DNA from 2 places in the Heyndrickxia sporothermodurans genome. Region 2 is predicted to be linked to the other one. Evidence: predicted binding sites of a transcription regulator. Region 2 holds the regulator's gene; the other holds the start of a gene.

Region 1 (3,550 bases), on a different contig from region 2:
TCGTGTTGTAAAAGGGGAAGGCCGTGAAAAATTAGGAATAGAAATGGCGCGAATTGTGGAGGCAAGCACAAAAGGATTAAGTGAAGAAGAAGCACAAAAAAAGATTGAAAAAGCAAAGAAAGGTCCTTTAAGAGCACCAGCCATTATAATTATGGCAACAAGCCCTTCCGGAGTAGTACCAGAAATAGAGGAAATCGTTGCAACGGGTTGCGCGATGCAAAACTTGCTGTTGCTCGCAACGGAAAAAGGTTTAGCGACAATTGTCAGAACAGGGGACATTGCCTTCGAACCGGAATTAAATAAATATCTTCAATTAGACGAAAACGATAAAATAGCCGGCCTTATCTATATTGGTTATCCGAAAAAGGGCTTTAACATTGCCGCCAAACGGATTCCGGCAGAAGATAAGACAATTTAGTTTCGTTAAAAAAACGCCTTTCCAAATTCGGAAAGGCGAAAATTTTATTATTCCTCTTCATTTCTCACAAGTAATGCACAACATTCAACATGTACTGTATGTGGAAATAAATCAACTGGCTGCACCATTTTTAACGTATATCCGAAAGGAACCAGTTCCTTGATATCCGTTGCAAATGTATCCGGATTACATGAAACATATACAATCCGTTCTGGCTTGGAACGTCCGATTCTTCTCATTACTTTTCCACCTGCACCTGAACGCGGCGGATCAAGCATTAATAATTCGGGATGACCAAAACTTTCAAGTACTTCATCAATTCCTTTGCGTGCATCTTTGGCTAAAAAGTATGTGTTCGCGATTCCATTATCTTGAGCATTGCGCTTTGCAGATTCAATGGACGTTTCCACAATTTCAATACCTGCAAGCTTTTCTACCCGACTTGCGAACGGAAGGGAGAACGTACCAACCCCACAGAAAAGGTCAATCATTTTTTCAGTTTCCTTTGGTTGTCCCATCTCTAGCGCTAGTTCAACTAATTTTTGTGCTTGTGTTGGATTCGTTTGGAAAAACGTATCAAACCATAGACGGTAGCGATAACCTGCCATTTCATCATAGATGAAATCACGTCCAGCTAATACATGTGTCTTTTCCGATTGCGTACGATCCGCCCAATCTGTATTTTCAAGCCATAATAAGCTTTTTACTTGAGGGAATTTTTCTCCGACACGTTGAATCAAATCGCCTGCAGCAGATTCAAGGTGACCTGTTGGTGACTCAGTCGCAAAAAGGGCGAGCATCATTTCACCTGTCGCAAATGATTGTCGAACCATTAAATGGCGTAACAATCCTTCATGGGTATCTTTATCATAGCCTTTAAGTTGATGTTCCTTCGTCCAATTTGCTACTTCCATTGCCGCTTCAACCATTTCTTTACCTGCAATTAAGCATGTTTCAAGGGAGATGATTTTTCTAAAATTACCTGCCTCATGGAGCCCAAGAGAGCCGTCTTTCGCAAATGTAAATTCCATTTTATTACGATAACGCCATGGGTCATCCATTCCAATTGTATCTTGAACAAGTGTTGGGTCAAATCCCTGTGCTTCGATTGCCTGTTTGACATGTGCCGTTTTTTGTTTTAATTGTCCTGCATAATCCCAATGCTGCCAAACACAGCCTCCACAAAGACTAAAATGCGGACATGGGGGTGTTACGCGTTCTGGGTGCGCTTCTAAAATTTCTTCAGTCAGCGCTTTTCTTCTTCTTTTCTCTGGCTGATCCACAATTACACGTACTTTTTCACCTGGAAGGGTTTGGGGAATAGTAAGCCTTAATTTCTTCGGATTTCCAAGTTCGTTTTCACGCCAAACAACTGCTTGTCCGGAACCTTTTGCATCTAATTGGCGAATTTCAGTAACCAATGTTTCTCCTTTAGTAACAGTCAATCGATGTTCCTCCTCCTACATTATCTATATGATAAAAAAACAGACCGTCCCATGACGATTCGTTGATTCATTTATGAATTTGTAACATATCTACTTATTATAACGAATCAAGACCTAATTGAAAATATTTCATACATAGTAGTTTTTACTAACGAATAAATTTTGTGTTTTCGATTTCTTTTGATAATAAAGATTGAATTATTGCAGATAGTAAAAAATGGATTCAAATAAACTCTCTAAATGGTAATTTGTTCACAATTTAAACAACTAAATTTCACATATTCCTCAACAATACGTTGTAATTCTGTCATTAATGGACGTTAGAAATGAATGGTAACAGGGTAAAATAGTCGGTAAGGAGAGATGAAGCCATGTATAAAAAACAGGAAAAGAAACTCATTTGGATTAGTTTTATAGTGGCAGGAATAATGTTGTTGTCTATTTTAGGACGTATTTTCGCAAGCTAAGGAGTGATATAAATGGATGGGGGAAATTCAGTATTTTACAGTCGTGTACTAACAGAACTTACATTATCATTTCATATTATTTACGCGACGATCGGTGTCGGTGTCCCATTGATGATCATGATTGCACAATGGATTGGGATTAAGAAAAATGACGAGCATTATATTTTACTTGCCAGACGACTTGCACGTGGTTTTGTGATTACGGTTGCTGTCGGAGTCGTAACTGGGACAGCCATCGGGCTGCAATTGTCATTATTATGGCCGAATTTTATGGAACTGGCGGGAAATGTTATTGCCTTACCGTTATTTATGGAAACCTTCGCCTTTTTCTTTGAAGCAATTTTCTTAGGGATCTATTTATATACATGGGATCGCTTTGAAAATCAGCGCAAGCATATGCTGTTGCTAATACCGGTAGCTATCGGTGCTTCGATGTCAGCTGTTTTCATTACAATTGTGAATGCGTTTATGAACGCACCACAAGGTTTTGATGTGGTGAATGGTCAATTAGTTAATATTAAGCCGATACTTGCTATGTTAAATCCTGCGATGCCAACGAAGGTAGGCCATGTACTAGTTACTGCTTATATGACATCTGCATTTGTACTGGCAGCAATCGCAGCATTTAGAATGTTAAAAGGATCCAAGCACGTATATCATAAAAAATCTTTATTTTTATTCATGAAATTGGGCTTGATTTTTTCCATTGCTTCATTAATTATTGGAGATTTCTCTGCTAAATATTTAGTGAAATATCAACCGGAAAAATTAGCTGCCGCCGAATGGCATTTTGAAACAGGTAAAGGGGCACCTCTCGTATTATTCGGTGTAACTGATGGCGAAGAGGTAAAGTATGCGATAAAAGTCCCTTATGCATTAAGTGTTCTAGCGCATAGTAATCTAAATGCGGAAGTGACAGGATTGAATGAATTTCCAAAGGATGAAGTTCCTCCTCTTTATATTCATTATTTATTTGATACGATGGTCCTTATTGGAACATTTATGATTATTTTCTCCGCCATCTATGTATTTGGAAAAATCAAAGGCTGGACATTTATCACCTCGCGATGGTTCCGATGTATCATTGTTGCAGGTGGTCCATTATCCATCATTGCCTTAGAAGCAGGTTGGTGGCTGGCAGAAGTAGGACGTCAACCATGGATACTTTATAAGTATATGAAGGTAACTGACGCAGCAACAAGTAGCGAACATGTTGATCT
Region 2 (9,808 bases):
TAAATTGTCTTACGGGTTTTTGGCTAGCGATTGAATTACATCATACCGCCCATGCCCATGCCGCCCATATCAGGCATAGATGAACCTTTGTTTTCTTCAGGTTTATCAGCAACAACTGCTTCAGTAGTTAATAACATAGCCGCTACAGAAGCTGCATTTTGAAGTGCATAACGTGTTACTTTAGTTGGATCAACAATGCCTGCTTCGAACATGTTTACCCATTCACTGTTAGCTGCATTGAATCCAATACCTACTTGTTCTTTTTTCAAGCGATCAACAATTACAGATCCTTCAAGACCAGCATTGTGAGCGATTTGACGAACTGGTTCTTCCAATGCACGTAGAACGATGTTGATACCTGTAGCAACATCACCTTCAGCTTCAACAGAAGAAACTTTATTGTATACATTAACTAGTGCTGTACCACCACCGGATACAATACCTTCTTCAACAGCTGCACGAGTAGAGTTAAGAGCATCTTCAATGCGAAGTTTGCGTTCTTTTAATTCAGTTTCAGTTGCAGCACCAACTTTAATTACTGCTACCCCACCTGCAAGCTTAGCAAGGCGTTCTTGTAATTTTTCACGGTCAAATTCAGAAGTTGTTTCTTCTAATTGAGCACGAATTTGATTTACACGAGCAGAAATGCTTGCAGAATCGCCAGATCCTTCAACGATTGTTGTGTTTTCTTTTGTAACGACAACTTTAGCAGCGCGTCCAAGAGAATCAAGTGTTGCTGATTTAAGATCAAGACCTAAATCTTCAGTGATCACTTGACCACCAGTTAGAACAGCGATATCTTCTAGCATTGCTTTACGACGGTCACCAAATCCAGGTGCTTTAACAGCAACTGCATTAAATGTTCCACGAAGTTTGTTCACAATAAGTGTTGCTTGTGCTTCGCCTTCAACATCCTCAGCAATGATAAGAATTGGTTTACCTTGTTGTACCACTTGTTCAAGAACTGGCAATACTTCTTGAATATTTGTGATCTTTTTATCGGTAATTAAGATATATGGATTTTCAAGAACTGCTTCTAATTTGTCAGTATCTGTAACCATGTATGGAGAAACATAGCCACGATCAAATTGCATACCTTCAACAACATCTAATTCAGTTGTGAAGCCTTTAGATTCTTCGATTGTGATAACACCATCGTTACCAACACGTTCCATTGCTTCAGCAATAAGTGTTCCAACTTCTTCATCGGCAGCAGAGATGGCAGCAACTTGTGCAATGGACTCTTTGCCTTCGATTGGTTTAGAAATTGCTTTAAGTTCTTCAACAGCTGTTTGAACAGCCTTTTCGATTCCTTTACGGATTCCAACAGGGTTTGCACCGGCTGTTACGTTTTTCAAGCCTTCACGAATCATTGCTTGAGCAAGTACAGTTGCAGTTGTTGTACCGTCCCCGGCAACATCATTTGTTTTGCTTGCAACTTCAGATACAAGTTTAGCACCCATGTTTTCGAATGCATCTTCAAGTTCAATTTCTTTAGCAATCGTTACACCGTCATTAGTAATAAGTGGTGAACCAAATTTTTTCTCAAGAACCACGTTACGTCCTTTAGGTCCAAGTGTTACTTTTACAGCATCTGCTAATTTATCAACTCCGCGAAGCATTGCACGGCGTGCATCTTCACTGAATTTAATTTCTTTTGCCATTTGAAATTACCTCCTCGATCTTCTTTAATGATGTATTTATTTTCGAAAATGGTAAATAACTATTGTACAATAGCTAAAATGTCTGAATCACGAAGAATTAAATATTCGTTACCTTGGTATTTCACTTCTGTACCAGCATATTTAGAGAAGATGATGCGATCGCCTTCAGATACTTCCAGAGCAACACGCTCACCGCTATCTAAAACACGACCAGTACCTACAGCTACTACCTTACCTTCTTGCGGTTTTTCCTTTGCAGAATCAGGAAGAACGATACCGCTTGCAGTTTTTTCCTCTGCTTCTACTAGTTCAATTACGACGCGATCTCCAAGTGGTTTTAACAAGTGAAACAACCTCCTCAATAATTTTATGTAATTTTAAATTATTAGCACTCACTACTCTTGAGTGCTAACACAATTATTATAATAAATAATTCAATTCCATTTTGCAAGTCTTTACAGTTAACTTTTTTGAAAAAACTCCTTCAATCAGTTTGAATATCCTAAAATTAAGACTTCGCGCAATATTCAAGTCTATGTCCAATTATTATTTCTATTCATAACTGGAGGTTATTTTTACATATAATAGATTGAAGGATAAAAAATGTACTGCACACTTAATATTTGAACCTCTATTTATTCAATAGTAGAATGGATTATGAGCTAACAAGAAAGGAAAAATATTGTGAAAAAAGAATATGTATATATTTTAATTACTTATATTGCGATGCAACTATCCGTTTATGTTGGTCAACCCATTGTTTATATTATTGGTGTGAAAGGATTTCATACTTCGGAAAGTTATATGAAAATGATGACGCCCGTTTATTGGATTGTAATCAGTTTCATTTCCGCGTTAATTATTGTTTTGTTGATTTTGCGAAAATCTGAACGAAAATATCAATTAGAAAGAAGTACACCGCTTTCAGTCGGAAAGTCGATCACCTGGGCAATCGGAGGGATTTTTCTAGCATTTATTGCTCAAGCGCTTGCATCAATCATTGAGCAAATGATTGGCATTAAACCTGGATCAGAAAACACTCAGCGAATCGTAAGCCTAATCGAAACTTTTCCGATTGTCGTTGTTGTAAGTTCAATTATTGGCCCAATTTTAGAGGAAATTGTATTTAGAAAGATTATTTTCGGAACACTTCATAAATATTTATCCTTTTTTTCTTCGGCACTTATCAGTTCCATCATTTTTGGACTTGCACATATGGAGTTTGTCCATCTATTACTGTATTCTGCCATGGGATTCACATTTGCCTTTTTATATAAAAAGACAAATCGCATTTTAGTGCCAATAAGCGCACACGTAATAATGAACACAATCGTTGTTATTGCTCAGCTATTGAACCGCGAAGAAATTCAAAAAATTATCGAGAAACAAAGCTTTATTGGAGGACTTTTCTCATGAGACCACTACAATCCGGCATAATCTATTGCCTTCTTGGCACCCTGTTTACTTATTTTGCCGTTAAACAAGTTAATCTTCACGGTTGGTCTTTTTTAGCTTACATGCTCGTCTTTTTAGCAACGATTGATTATGGGTCAGGCTTTCGATTAATCACTTTGCATTTTCGCCTAAAAAGCCATCAAAAAAAATAAAACCTCCCAATTGGAAGGTTTTATTTTTTTTCACTTTCGCTTTGCAGCGCATATTTTAATTCCGCTGCTTTCGCTTTTCGATAACCGACTTTCGAAACCAATATACTAATTTCGTATAAAATCATTAGCGGTACACCGACGACAATTTGTGACATTACGTCAGGCGGTGTGATAAAAGCAGCAAGGACGAGTAGAAAGAAATATGCGTACTTTCTAATCTTCGCCAAAAACATTGGTGTAATGATTCCTAATCGCGTTAAGAACATGATAACGATTGGTAATTCAAACAGTATCCCAAATGGGAAGGTAATTTGAAACAAAAACGAAAAATATTCATTAATACCGATGACCGGATTAATATCCATTTGTGATGATAGCTTCATCATGAACCGTAAGATTAACGGAAACAATATAAAATAAGCGAATGCTAGTCCAGCTAAAAAGAGAACAAGAGCTATGGGAATATAACTTAATGTTATTTTCCGTTCTTTTTCATATAAACCGGGACTAATAAATGCCCAAAGTTGATAAAGAATTACAGGTAAAATAATCACTATGGCCAAATACAAAGTAACTTCCATAAAAACTTTAAAAGGATCTGTTAGCCGAAACGCATTCATTGTCACCTCTTTTGCATAATCGGAATGCTGGAGATAACGAATGATTGGTTGTGAAAGAAAAAAACTTACAATTACAGCCAAGATAAAGAAAACGACTATCACAAACAGTCGCTTCCTTAGCTCGGATATATGTTCAAAAATCGTCATGTCTTTTTGACTCATATGAATTCATCCTAACATTTTACTTAACGTTGTCTTTATCCGTTTTTGGCTTATCGTCTTCTTCATCCGCCAAGCCCTTAGTCGCATTTTTAAATTCTTTTAATGTATCCCCGGCAGCTCTGCCCAATTGGGGTAATTTCTTTGGTCCGAAAACTAGTAAGGCAACAATCACAATGAGAATAATACTTCCAATTCCTGGTCCCATCTGTGCCCACCTCCTCATATTTACATGATAATACAAATTAGATGTTTAATCCATTATCTATTTATTAGTCTTGTGAAATTTCCGTGTCATTTGGATAGTGCTTTAAAAAATAAACTAATGATTGCAACTCTACTGCTAAGTCAATATGATGCACACGTATAGATGAAGGTACATTTAGTCTAGCCGGTGTAAAGTTTAATATACCTTTTACGTTTGTTTTCGCCAGCTGATCAGTAACCCGTTGTGCAACTTCTGCGGGAATCGTAAGAATAATAACACTGATATCTTCACTGATTAATCGTGCCTCCAGCTCATCCAAACTATAAATAGGTACATCTCCAATTTTTTTACCGACTTTATTTGGATCAACATCAAAAGCGATTTCGATTTTTGTATTATTGTTTTTCATGAAATTATAATTTAAAAATGCTGTTCCTAAATTTCCCACACCGATTAGAGCTACTTTTGTTAATTCATCTTGATCTAATGTTTTACGAAAAAATGATAACAAATAATTAACATTGTATCCGTAACCCTTTTTCCCCAATGCCCCGAAGTATGAAAAATCTCTGCGAATCGTGGCGGAGTCGACTTTTACAGCTTCACTTAACTCAGCTGAAGATACACGCTGTTTACCGGAGTTATGTAAATTCCTCAAAAATCGATAATAGAGTGGTAATCGCTTTGCTGTCGCTTGAGGTATTTTAATTAATTCTTCATTCATACTATAGGTCCCCCATATAAATCTAACTAAAAAAACGTTGGCCTCAAGGGAAATATCTATTCCCTCAGATAATCAGTACTTGAAACACCGCCTGTTTTTTCTATCAAAAACGTTGGTCCAATAACCATTCCTTTATCAATGGCTTTACACATATCATAAACGGTTAAAGCGGTTACAGATGCAGCAGTTAATGCTTCCATTTCAACACCGGTGTTTCCCTTTGTTTTTACACTTGAAATAATGTTTAGCATATACATATTTGGATCTTTTTGTTCCCAACTAAATTCAATATTTACTCCATTAATTGGAATAGGATGACACATCGGAATAAGATCCCATGCTTTTTTTGCAGCCATAACACCTGCAACTTGTGCAACTGCAAGAACATCCCCTTTTTTCATTTTATTATTACGGATTAAATGATAAATTTCATTGCTTAATTGTACACTCGATTGTGCAATCGCCGTGCGGACAGTGTCAGGTTTAGTACTCACATCAACCATCTTCGCTCTTCCCTGCTCATTAAAATGAGTAAGCTTTGACATCGAAAACACCCCTCAATTTATCATACACTATTTTTCTTTCCGTGTCCTATTTAGAAATAGTGAATCATTGCCCAAACCCTCATGAATACGGTACACTACCAATATAGATGAGGTGAAATAAATATGATTTTATTACAAGTTCAACAACTAACAAAACATTTTGGTGCTGAACTTATTTTATCAAATATAAAATTAGAAATTCAGACGAGAGATCGTATTGCATTAGTTGGGAGAAACGGTGCCGGAAAGTCCACGTTATTAAAAATTATTTCTGGACAAATGTCATTAGACTCCGGGGATATTGTCAAACCAAAGGATGTTTCCATCGGTTATCTTGCACAAAATACTGGATTGAAATCTAGTTTATCCATTTGGGATGAAATGTTAACTGTATTTCAAGATTTGCGGCAAATGGAGAATCAAATAAGAGATGTAGAACAAAAAATTGCAGACCCGTATTACTATGAAAAACCGGATCTTTACAACAAAATCTTAGCTGAATATGATCAATTACAGATTCGTTTTAAAGATTTAGGTGGTTATCAGTATGAATCCGATATCCGTTCAGTCCTTCACGGCCTGCGATTCAGTGATTTTGATTATGGAACAATGATTGAAACATTAAGCGGCGGCCAAAAAACCCGCTTAGCATTAGCTAAATTACTTTTAACTAAACCAGACATTTTAATTTTGGACGAACCTACGAACCATTTGGATATTGACACCCTTTCATGGCTGGAACAGTATTTACAAGCCTATAACGGTGCCATACTTATCGTCTCGCATGATCGATATTTCTTAGACAAAGTCGTTACCCAAGTGTATGAATTATCAAGACACGCTATTCAGAAATATTATGGGAATTACAGCCAATATTTGACGCAAAAGGCTGAACAATATGAACGTGATTTCAAACAATATGAGAAACAACAAGAAGAAATTGCCAAACTACAAGATTTTATTCAACGAAATTTAGCAAGAGCTTCCACAACAAAACGTGCACAAAGTCGAAGAAAACAGCTTGAAAAATTGACAATAATGGACAGGCCGTTAGGTGACGAAAAATCAGCTACTTTCGCATTTCAAATTGAGAAGCAAAGCGGTAATGAAGTGTTAAATATTGTGGACGGTTCTATTGGATATAATCACCATATTATCGCAAAAAATATCTTTTTATCAATAAAAAAAGGTGACAGTATTGCACTTGTAGGACCAAATGGAGTCGGTAAATCAACCTTACTTAAAACAATTATTAAAAAGTTGGACCTTCATAACGGAAACATCAATTACGGTTCAAATGTGACGATTGGTTATTATGATCAAGAACAAGCCGACCTCTCATCGAACAAAACGGTTTTAAATGAACTATGGGATGATTATCCTTTGAAAGATGAAAAAGAAATACGTACAGTATTAGGAAATTTTCTATTTTCGGGTGATGATGTTCTTAAAATTGTCTCAAGTTTAAGTGGCGGAGAAAAAGCAAGACTTGCTTTATCCAAGCTTTTACTGCAAAAAGCAAATTTTCTTATTTTAGATGAACCGACAAACCATTTGGACCTCGATAGTAAAGAAGTATTGGAAAATGCTTTAATTGATTACCCCGGTACGATTCTATTCGTCTCCCATGATCGTTACTTTATCAACAGGCTGGCAACAAAGGTGATAGAGCTAGGGAAAGATGGAACAAAGGAATATCTCGGAGATTACGATTATTATGTTGAAAAACAGCAAGAAATGCAGGAATTAAAAAAACTGGAACATTCAAAACTTGAAACTACTACGGATACACAGAATCCTGCAAAACAATCGTATCAACAAGACAAAGAGGCAAAAAAACTGGAACGGCAACGTAAACGTCGAATTGAGGAAATCGAGGGATACATTGACGAATTAGAGAGTAAATTAGAAAATAACGAAGCATTACTATGTAAGCCTGAAATCTACCAAGACCATGAAAAAGTTCTTGAATTAAATAAGGAAATCACTGATTTCAAACAACAACTTGAAAAATTGATGGAAGAGTGGACAGAACTTGCAGAAGGTTAATTGATGCCGCATACTTTAAGACAAAAATACCAGATACTCTGGTATTTTTTTAGTCCACAAAACTATCCACAGATTTTTTTCTCCCCATATAGTATAAAAGTATTATTATTTGTGCATTTCTAGCCTTATCAACAGATTTATACACATTATCCACAGAAATCATAATTTTTCAACAATATTTTATACACACCAACATAGTTTCATTAACATTTTATCCACAAGCTGTGCACAACAACAGTTGTTCGTATTTTTTATTCACATGTGGATAGTTTTATGACAATAAAAAAGAAGCATGTCACCCACATGCTTCTAAAAATGCTCTATATCTAAACTAGGATTTGCGTTTAAGGAATATTCACTTCGCTTCCCTTTTTCAAACAAAATACTTCCTGCTGCTGCAATCATCGCTGCATTGTCAGTACATAAATGTAATGGCGGAATAAGTAACTCAATTCCATCAATCTTGGCAAATTCCTTCTCAAGTCTTTCTCTAAGCCCTTTATTAGCCGCAACTCCGCCTGATAATAATACTTGTTTTACATTAAACTCTTTAGCAGCCTTAATCGTCTTAGTTACTAATACATCAATGACACTCTCTTGAAAACTCGCGGCCATATTTTTCGGGTCAATGGACATACCTTTTTGTTCTGCGTTATGCAATGTGTTAATTACGGCCGACTTTAAACCGCTAAAACTAAAATCATAAGAATCTTCTTCCAACCATGCCCTTGGTAAATCGATCGTTGGTGTTCCCTCGTTTGCAAGTCGGTCGATATGTGGACCTCCAGGATAAGGAAGATTAAGTGTTCTAGCTACTTTATCATATGCTTCTCCAGCTGCATCATCTCTTGTTTCACCGATTACTTCAAATTCCCCGTGCTTCTTCATCAATACTAATTCCGTATGTCCTCCAGAGACGACCAATGATAACAGTGGAAATGCCATTTCTTTCATTAATCGGTTAGCATATATATGACCAGCTATATGATGCACACCTACTAAGGGAATATTTCTCGCAAAGGAAATTGCTTTTGCCGCATTCACCCCAACCAATAAAGCCCCGACTAAACCAGGACCCTCTGTTACTGCAATGGCATCAATATCATCAAATGTAACATCTGCCTTAATCAAAGCCTCTTCGATAACGACAGTTATTTGTTCCACATGGTGTCTTGATGCTAACTCAGGCACAACTCCTCCAAATCTTTTATGGCTTTCGATTTGTGAAGCAACGATATTAGAAAGTATTTCCGTCCCATTTCTAATAACAGCTGCAGCTGTTTCATCACAGCTTGTTTCAATTCCTAAAACAATTAAATCCTTATTCATTATAAATTCACCCACATGACTAAGGCATCCTCTTGGTTATCAGTGTAGTAATTTTTCCTGATTCCACCCTCAAAGAAACCTAATTTCTTATATAACGATTGAGCAATTATATTGCTTACTCTAACTTCTAGAGTCATTGATTTTGCTCCTTGTTGAATTGAATAATCCATGATACTGCTTAATAATAACTCACCTAGTTTTTGGCCACGATATTCAGGTAATATAGCAATATTTGTAATATGTGCCTCATCCACTACAAGCCATACCCCACAATAACCGATAATTTTTTCTTGATCTACAATAACGAAATACCTTGCAAAGTGATTTTTTACAAATTCATTATAGAATGCTTCCCGTGACCAAGGTAATGAAAATGATTGAATTTCTACATTCATGATTCCATCTAAATCAGCTATCGTTGCTTCTCTTAATTGATAATTCATCATTCTTTACTTCTACCCTTTTGAGATTCTAACCATTTTGCTTCCGCTTCAACCAATCGAATATAATTGGGCACAAATGTATGGATATCTTCGCCAGGTAAACCCTTTCCTAAAAATGCCAGTTCACTAGGTCGTGGATTATTTTCTGATGGACTTGCAAAAACTGCTTTATCACCTAAAGTATTAATGATAGCTTCTTTATGTAAATCAATATCATTTCCTACAAAAATAATTGATTTTTCCAGTTGCTTTAACTTTTCTACCCATTCAACCGTTAAAATATTGCAATCATTTAATTCTGTTATTAATGTTTCATTTTCAAAACGATATAATCCTGTATAAATCTGCCCCCTTCTTGCATCAAAAAGAGGACAAATAAACCCAGGAAAATGTCTCCCTATTCCGGCCATTATGGCCAAACTAGAAATTCCTACTAGTGGAATGTTTAAACTCCACGCCA

Evidence for each region. The regulator Rex, encoded in region 2, represses fermentation and respiration genes when NADH is low (regulators of the CRP and FNR family bind a similar motif). The targets are predictions, from matches to a motif close to TTGTGAAATATTTCACAA.
Region 1: a site for Rex is predicted at 2,104-2,121, ahead of B5V89_RS09635 (cytochrome ubiquinol oxidase subunit I). Genes of this name have one in related genera too.

What each region holds. Positions count from the first base shown of each region.
Region 1 is NZ_NAZB01000019.1:384,292-387,841, reverse strand. It holds gene B5V89_RS09645 (nitroreductase family protein) at 1-418, shown strand, start outside; gene rlmD (23S rRNA (uracil(1939)-C(5))-methyltransferase RlmD) at 466-1,863, opposite strand; gene B5V89_RS09635 (cytochrome ubiquinol oxidase subunit I) at 2,343-3,550, shown strand, end outside.
Region 2 is NZ_NAZB01000039.1:13,307-23,114, forward strand. It holds gene groL (chaperonin GroEL) at 36-1,664, opposite strand; gene groES (co-chaperone GroES) at 1,724-2,008, opposite strand; gene B5V89_RS15265 (CPBP family intramembrane glutamic endopeptidase) at 2,349-3,080, shown strand; gene B5V89_RS15270 (YdiK family protein) at 3,077-3,271, shown strand; gene tatC (twin-arginine translocase subunit TatC) at 3,292-4,053, opposite strand; gene B5V89_RS15280 (twin-arginine translocase TatA/TatE family subunit) at 4,073-4,258, opposite strand; gene B5V89_RS15285 (redox-sensing transcriptional repressor Rex) at 4,323-4,982, opposite strand; gene moaC (cyclic pyranopterin monophosphate synthase MoaC) at 5,039-5,527, opposite strand; gene B5V89_RS15295 (ABC-F family ATP-binding cassette domain-containing protein) at 5,651-7,576, shown strand; gene tsaD (tRNA (adenosine(37)-N6)-threonylcarbamoyltransferase complex transferase subunit TsaD) at 7,886-8,905, opposite strand; gene rimI (ribosomal protein S18-alanine N-acetyltransferase) at 8,905-9,348, opposite strand; gene tsaB (tRNA (adenosine(37)-N6)-threonylcarbamoyltransferase complex dimerization subunit type 1 TsaB) at 9,348-9,808, opposite strand, start outside.